One region of the Sporosarcina sp. P16b genome, then DNA from elsewhere that is predicted to be linked to it. Evidence: predicted binding sites of a transcription regulator. Region 1 holds the regulator's gene; the other holds the start of a gene.
What was found. The regulator CtsR, encoded in region 1, represses protease genes until heat stress. The targets are predictions, from matches to a motif close to ATGGTCAATAAAGGTCAAACA.
Positions count from the first base shown of each region.

Region 1 (4,217 bases):
ACTTTTATGAGTTAACCAAAAAATAAATTGTGTTGACACGAAATAGGTTAACCGATATTATTTATGGGGTAACCAATTTAGAAAGAGGTGTCGTAATGGCAATAGTAACAGAGAGACGACCGGTAAGTAGATTCAGCGCACTAACTATTGTATATAGCGGGATGTTTGCTGCGTTAATGATGATTGGAGCGAATATTACATCCTTCGTGCCGTTTTTAGTAGTTGGTGGAGTACCCATCACATTACAAACTTTTTTCGCTATCTTATCAGGGCTATTACTTGGTAGTCGTCTAGGTGCGTTATCGATGACCGTCTATATGTTAATAGGACTAGCAGGGGCACCGGTCTTCGCTAAATTTTCAGGAGGCTTCGGTCAGATCTTAAGTCCAACGTTTGGTTTTATTCTCACATTTATTCTGATTGCTTATGTAGCTGGAAAGATTGTTGAGCGAAAGCATACTTTGTCTGCTTTTATTATCGCAGCATTTGTCGCTACAGCAGTCAACTATATACTAGGTACAACTTGGATGTATTTTGCGTACAAGATGTGGGCTGCTGCACCCGACGTGTTTACCTACAAGATTGCTTGGCTGTGGATGATGCCGCCACTACCGAAAGATTTAATTCTAGCTGTACTGTCAGGCATATTCGCATTTAGAATATCAAAACACTTGAAAGTGAGGCGGACGTTATAATGACCTATCAAAGGCTGGCTACTCAAGTACTCGAAGGCCATGTACCAACTGATGAGGAATCACTCGCAATATTAAATAGCCCAGATGAAGATTTACTATTATTACTGCACGCGACATACTCGATTCGGTCACATTACTTCGGTAATAAAGTAAAGTTGAATATGATTATCAATACGAAATCGGGACTATGTCCGGAAAACTGTGGGTATTGCGCGCAATCCATCATTTCAAAAGCACCTGTTGAAAAGTATGCAATGATGAAATCAGAAGAAATACTGGAAGGTGCGGAACGTGCTGCCGCTAATAATGCGGGCACCTATTGCATCGTAGCAAGTGGACGAGGACCGCGTGACAGTGAGCTGGACATCGTGATTGATTCTGTTAAACAGATTAAAGAGAAGCACAAGGGCATGACGGTATGTGCTTGTTTAGGTATTTTGAAGCCGGGACAAGCAACACGTTTGAAAGAGGCAGGAGTAGATCGCTATAACCACAACTTGAACACATCTGCAGAGCATCACGAGAGTATAACAACATCGCATACATACGATGATCGTGTAAATACTGTAGGACTTGCCAAAGAAGCGGGCATCTCTCCATGTTCAGGTGTTATCGTCGGCATGCGTGAAACAAAACAAGATATCATCTCCATGGCGCGTAGCCTACGTGAACTGGACGCAGACTCGATACCTGTAAACTTCCTGCACGCAGTGGATGGAACCCCATTGGAAGGAACATCAGAACTGGATCCCCGTTACTGCTTAAAGGTCTTGTGTCTATTCCGCTACATTAATCCTAGCAAGGAAATCCGCATCTCGGGTGGACGTGAAGTGAATCTTAGAAGCCTCCAACCACTAGGCCTCTACGCTGCAAACTCCATCTTTATCGGCGACTACCTCACAACATCCGGTCAAGAAAACGATCAAGATCATAAAATGCTGGAAGATATGGGCTTCGAAGTCGACCTAGAACCTTTGAATAAAGAACCCATCACTTTGTAAATAAAAGAGAAGAAAAATGTTTGTATACTCCGTGACTGAAGACAATCCACTATAAGGATCTGTTCTTCAGTCTTTTCTTATTTATATAAGTTGAATTAAAGATTACAGGATACACTTAGTTGATTTTCGTTACAGGCGGCGACTCCGGCGGGAACAGCACAAGCTGAAAGCCCCGCAGGTAGCGAAAACCGTAACGAAGAACGGTTTTTGCGAGTAAAAGCGAAGCGTTAGGAGCACGTCTTTGCCCGTAGCGGACGAGGAGATTGAGGCCGTGCCCGCGGAACGCGTCCGCCTGGAATGGAAATCAAAGGTTCCCTTGTGAGGACTACTTCTTATGTTCAACTAATATAGTTAGAATTCCATTTAGAAAGATTACAGTAGTACACCGTAAGCGGAAAATACCCGTCTAGAACGTTAGTAAACGGTGCCAAACTATCCACTTTATTTTTTGTCTCATTACTAATTGAATAATCATTAGCCAGATGTGACAACCTAGCACTAGGTTTTCTTTCAACGTAATAAGGTATACATATAAACAAATGAATTGCATCCCACCCAATTACTGCGATACAATTAAGTCAAAGATAGTCAAAGTCAACTAGAAGATTGAGTGAAGCGAGGTGACGAGATGCGTAATATTTCTGACATTATAGAAGGGTATTTGAAGTCGATTATAGAAGAGGAAGATAGTGCTTCTATTGAAATCAAAAGAAATGAGATTGCCGAGAAGTTCCAATGCGTACCATCACAAATCAACTACGTAATCAAAACCCGGTTTACGGTCGAAAGAGGCTATGCCGTGGAGTCTAAGCGAGGGGGCGGGGGCTACATCCGGATTTATAGGGTACGTACCAACTCCCGAAAGGACTTACTTGAACAAGCGTTGGAAATTTTGGAGAGTGAAGCGTCTTCTACTATGGCGGAAGATGTCATCATCCGTTTAATTGAAGAAGAAGTCATTACAGAACGTGAAGCTAAGCTGATGCTTGCTGCGGTGAGCCGCGGTACTCTGCGTTATATGTTGCCTGAGCGGGATGCGTTACGTTCACGTATTCTTCGCGCCATGTTAGTTACGTTAATTTATGAAGAGATAGAATGAGGTGAATCTCCATGCTTTGTGAAAACTGTAAAGAACGATCAGCTACTGTAGTGTTTAAACAGGAAACCTTAAATCATGCAACAGAGCGCCATTTATGTGATAAATGTGCATTTTACTCACAGACATTTTCTTTCAGTCCGGATCAGGAGCCGTTATCCATTCAACAATTCTTAGCGCACTGGTTGGGCGGTTCAGAATTATTTTCAGAACAAAAAGCCGATGAAAGATTACCAGATGGTCCGAAATGTCCGAACTGCAATTTGACCTTTCACCGTTTCCTTGACATCGGAAAGTTTGGCTGTGCTGTATGTTACGAAGCATTCAGCGGGCAACTACCAAGGTTGTTTGCAAAATTGCATAATGGACATACCCAACACCGTGGAAAGATTCCGGTTTCACTTAATGAACGCTTTGCTTTAAAGAGGAAACTTGAAGATATCCGTACGAAAATGCAGCAAGCCGTAGAAAATGAACATTTTGAAGAAGCGGCAACTTTGCGTGATGAGGCGAACCAGTTGAAACAGCAGCTGTCTGACGGGGGTGACGATCAACATGTCATTTGAAAAATTTCTCAAACAAGAACTGACAGGTTGGATGGTGGCGGAAGGTGAGCACGCTGACATTGTCTTATCCACAAGGATCAGGCTAGCCCGTAACTTGCAAGATTATCTATTTCCGATTAGTGCTTCACAGGAAGACGCAAACCGCGTGAGCGAAGCGTTAAATCAAGCAGTCAAGACGATGCAGAATCACCATTTTACAGGCACAGCAATGAAAGATTTGTCACCACTTGAAAGGCAAATCTTAGTCGAGAAACATTTAGTCAGTCCACAGTTGATCAACCCTGAAAAACATGGGTCGGTTTTGCTATCGGAAGACGAAACGATCAGCATTATGGTAAATGAAGAAGATCATATTCGCATTCAATGTATATATCCTGGTTTTCAAATAGACCAGGCATATGAACAGGCTGATCGAGTGGATAGCGAACTGGAAGTGAATTTGAACTATGCTTTCGATGAAACATTCGGCTATTTGACAAGTTGTCCATCCAACACAGGTACAGGAATGCGCGCGTCTGTCATGATGCATTTACCTGCATTGACGATCACTAAGCAAATCGAGCGAATTATTCCCGCGATATCTAGACTTGGAATGGTCGTACGTGGGAGTTACGGAGAGGGCAGTGAAGCGCTCGGCAATATTTATCAAGTTTCCAATCAAATCACACTCGGCAAATCAGAAGAAGAAATCCTCAAAGACTTGGAGAGTATTTCAAAGCGCTTGATAGCGCATGAAAAGAAATCACGTGAATTATTATTGGCTAAATCGGAAGTTCACTTAGAGAATAGGTTATTTAGGGCACTCGGTACCCTGACCTATTCGCGAATATTACCTTCAGCGGAAGCGGCAAAATGTTTG
Region 1 covers NZ_PDYO01000005.1:79,798-84,014, reverse strand. The annotation lists gene CSV77_RS08245 (biotin transporter BioY) at 96-695, shown strand; gene bioB (biotin synthase BioB) at 695-1,696, shown strand; gene CSV77_RS08235 (CtsR family transcriptional regulator) at 2,325-2,795, shown strand; gene CSV77_RS08230 (UvrB/UvrC motif-containing protein) at 2,807-3,358, shown strand; gene mcsB (protein-arginine kinase McsB) at 3,348-4,217, shown strand, end outside.

Region 2 (4,217 bases), on a different contig from region 1:
ATAAAAAATGCAGATTTAATCGTATTTGGACCGGGAAGCTTGTATACTAGTACTTTGCCAACACTTTTAGTGCAGGACATTCGCGAAGCGATTCTCGAAAGTGCTGCAAAAAAAGTCTATGTTGGTAACTTAACCACACAACGTGGCGAAACGTATCGCTATACTGCTTCTGAGCATGTTCAGGCACTCTATGATCATGCGGGAGCACCGTTTCTTGATGCAGTTCTAGTGAATAATGTAGAAGCGTTCAGACGTATGCATAACCTGGCTGAAAATGAAGAGCCTTGGCTTGTGGAAAATGATTTGGAGTGCCTGCAAGCGCTAGTGCCTGAAGTATTTGTGCAAGAGATCGCGTCTCTTATCGATGGGACGGTTATGCATAAAACAATGGAAGTGTCAGATATGTTGATGCGTTATATAGAGAGAACGTAGAAGGCGGATAGATGTGAAAATCGCCGAAGAGGGGGAATATCATGTCTTTTGCATCCAAAACAAAGAAAGAATTGACGCAGATTGAAACGGATGATTGTTGTACGAAAGCAGAAATTGCGGCATTCATCCGTATGAATGGCGTTATGTCTTTTTCAAATAAACAACTTAGTCTTGACGTTCAAACGGAAAATGCCTCTATTGCGCGTCGTTTGTATTCGAATGTGAAGGCGTTGTATCCATATAAAGTGGAATTGCTTGTACGGAAAAAAATGCGTTTAAAGAAAAACAATGTCTATATTTGCCGGATTCGTGATGGAGCCAAGCACTTACTGGAAGAGTTATCCATTATGACACATGACTTCCAAATGATTAACACGATCGATCCACAGCTAATTGAAAAAGACTGCTGTGCACGCGCATACTTACGGGGAGCTTTCCTGGCAGGAGGTTCCGTTAATAATCCGGAGACGTCTTCTTATCACTTGGAAGTCTTCTCGAGCTATCAAGAACATAGTCAATCACTTGTTGAGTTGATGAACCATTTTCATTTGAACGCAAAATCTATTGAACGCAAAAAAGGATTTATCGCGTATCTAAAAGAAGCAGAAAAAATATCCGATTTTTTGGGCATCATCGGTGCACATGTATCCCTAATGAAGTTTGAGGATGTGCGAATCATGCGAGATATGCGCAACAGTGTGAATCGGCTAGTGAATTGCGAAACCGCTAATCTGAATAAGACGATTGGTGCAGCACAAAGGCAAGTAGAAAATATTAAATTGATTGAGCGCACGATTGGTTTAGATCAATTACCGGAACGTCTACAAGAGATTGCTCAATTACGTGTTACTCATCAAGATGTGACGCTAAAAGAGCTAGGCGAGCTAGTAACCGGTACACCGGTTAGTAAATCGGGTGTCAATCATCGGTTGCGTAAGATTGAAGAAATCGCAGATCGTTTACGGTAAATTATTAGTAGATCCTTCTAAAGAAGAGGAAGAAAAGGAGCACACAATATGGTAGAAAAAACAGTGAAAGTAGGAATTAAACCTGGTTTGCAAGCGAGACAGGCGGCGTTATTTGTGCAGGAGGCCAATAAGTATACGGCTGATATTTATTTGAAGAAGGATAATCGTCAAGTGAATGCAAAGAGTATCATGGGGATTATGAGTTTGGCGATTGCGAAAGGGACGGAGATCACGTTGATTACAGACGGGATTGATGAAGATTTGGCTCTTCAGAATTTGGCTGACATAGTGGAAGAGGAGCAGTAAGTTGAATAGTATGAGAAATGGGTGGCGGTGACCTTGTGAGGTTTCGTCATCTTTTTTTATCTTTTCGCTTAGTAAAGGGAGACGTGGAGAAGTTGTTGGTCTGCGTTCCAGGCGGACGCTTTCCGGAGGGCGTGGCCCGAGCCAAGCGAACAGCGAAGGGTTCGCTTTGCCGTATTTCTGTGTACTCTGCAGAAATTAAGGCACCTGTCCAGGGTCTCGAACTCACGCTGATCCTCTCGGAGTCGCCGCCTTCCACTCCGGCCAACAAGTGTCTCTTTCTGGAGTTAGAGAGCTAGTGCATTTGATTGGTAAAAACCCAACCCAACCCAACCCAACCCAACCCAACCCAAACCAAACCTATATAAAAATACAAAATAAAAAGGTTGTCACGGAAGGCCATTTGGCGTTCCGGACAACCTATAGTGATTATTTCTTTTCGATTTCGCTGCGTTCTAGAACGTGGTCGATTAGGCCGTATTCTTTAGCGCGTTCGGCAGTCATGAAGTTATCGCGGTCTGTGTCTTTTGCAATGACGTCGATTGGCTGACCCGTGCGATCTGAAAGGATTTGGTTTAGTTTTTCACGTAGGTGCAAGATGCGTTTTGCAGCAATTTCGATTTCAGTTGCCTGACCTTGTGCGCCACCTAGTGGTTGGTGAATCATTACTTCTGCGTTTGGCAAAGCGTAACGTTTACCTTCTGTACCAGCTGTTAGCAAGAATGCACCCATAGATGCTGCCATACCTACACAGATTGTGCGGATGTCTGGTTTGATGTATTGCATTGTATCGTAGATTGCCATACCTGCTGTGATACTTCCACCTGGGCTGTTAATGTAAATGGAGATATCTTTTTCTGGATCTTCAGCTTCCAAGAATAGCAGTTGTGCAACGATGGAGTTTGCCACGTTGTCGTCAATGCCGCTCCCCAACATGATAATACGGTCTTTTAATAGACGAGAGTAGATGTCGTACGCTCGCTCACCACGATTTGTTTGTTCAATAACTGTAGGAATTAGATTCAATTAGACTTCCTCCTTTAATCACTTCATAATATTCGTTCGGTTGAAATCATTTCGTATTTCAACTATAACTGTATTTTACCTATTAAGGTCAACAAAGGTCAAATCATTTGCCTTAAAAATACACATTGCTTTTCATTATATTCTACGATATAATGGAAGATGTCTCTTACAGAAGAAAAGCTTTTTTCTGTAGTTGAGTAATTATAGTTAAAGCTTGATACTACACGTTTAGTCCTCGTGGTGCAATGGATAGCACGCAAGCCTCCGAAGCTTGAAATGTGGGTTCGACTCCCGCCGAGGGCATCATAGTGAAGCGTTTGAACAGTTCGCATTTTGCGATTATGCTCAAACGCTTTTTTTATGCTCGAATTTCTATTGCTCTCGGCTTTCTATTCTTATTTTCCCCGTCAGGCACTTCTTTTAAACTTCGTTGCTAAATATCTCTTGGCAATCTTGGGTTTCGTTTGAGAATTCCGCAATCAGAAGATGATCTTTCCTTTGCATAAAATGGGGTAAGTAAACAAACGGACTTTCCTTGTTTAGGTCACTGTGCAAACGGGAAATGCTATCTGTAAGTGCTATAGTTGAAACTACGTTAAATCAACTACCAAGTGAAAAAAATGCTAGGTAAAATAAAGAGAAAAGAGTTGTAGGCAGCTCAGCTCACTAGCTAACTGTTTTTTTGTTAGTTGTGAATAAGTTTGGAGGTGTTTAGGGTGGATTACTTACTGAATGGTAGCAAGCTTGTAATCGGCTTGGTGGCTCTCCTAGTTGTCATAAGATTACTAGGGAAAAAACACTTGAGTCAAATGACACCTTATGATGTGGTGTATCTCCTCGTATTCGGTGGCGTTCTTGAAGAGAGCCTCTATGACGAAAAGATATCCATCCCAATGTTTTTATTTTCGGTTGTGGTGTGGGCAACTGCCATTTATGCCGTGGAGAAAATTGTCACCTTATCTAATCCGTTACGAATATTGATTAAAGGAGAAACAGACAAGTTGATCCATGATGGGAAAATCAATAAAAAATTGATGAAAAAAAACCAATTAGAAATGGAGCAGTTGAGAACGATGCTTCGTATGCAAGGCATTTTTTCGTTGAGAGAAGTACGGGACTTATTTATTGAGCCAGGGGGAGATATTTCAATTAATCAATACGCCAAGTATAAACCCGTGGCTGTTCAGGATATGAACCTGGAGAACCGAGAAGAAGAACCGACCGTCCTACTAATCGATGAGGGACAAATTAAGAAAGAGGTCTTAGACTTTATTGGCAAAACGGAGTCATGGCTTTATGCTGAAATGGAACACATAGGGCATGTGAATCTTCAAAATATATTGTATTGCGAATGGTCAAAAACAGAAGGCTTTTTTATAAAAACATATGCTGACGTTAGTAATAGCCAGAAGTGAAAAATACCACATGAACTACGCTTACTGGAAGAATAAACCAATTAATTTTCATAACAGAAATTCTAGAAGTCAT
Region 2 covers NZ_PDYO01000014.1:9,587-13,803, reverse strand. The annotation lists gene CSV77_RS13245 (gluconeogenesis factor YvcK family protein) at 1-432, shown strand, start outside; gene whiA (DNA-binding protein WhiA) at 474-1,400, shown strand; gene CSV77_RS13235 (HPr family phosphocarrier protein) at 1,449-1,706, shown strand; gene clpP (ATP-dependent Clp endopeptidase proteolytic subunit ClpP) at 2,133-2,729, opposite strand; tRNA gene CSV77_RS13220 (tRNA-Arg) at 2,961-3,032, shown strand; gene CSV77_RS13215 (DUF421 domain-containing protein) at 3,446-4,144, shown strand.
Region 2: the regulator CtsR is predicted to act here: its motif matches at 2,814-2,834, upstream of clpP (ATP-dependent Clp endopeptidase proteolytic subunit ClpP).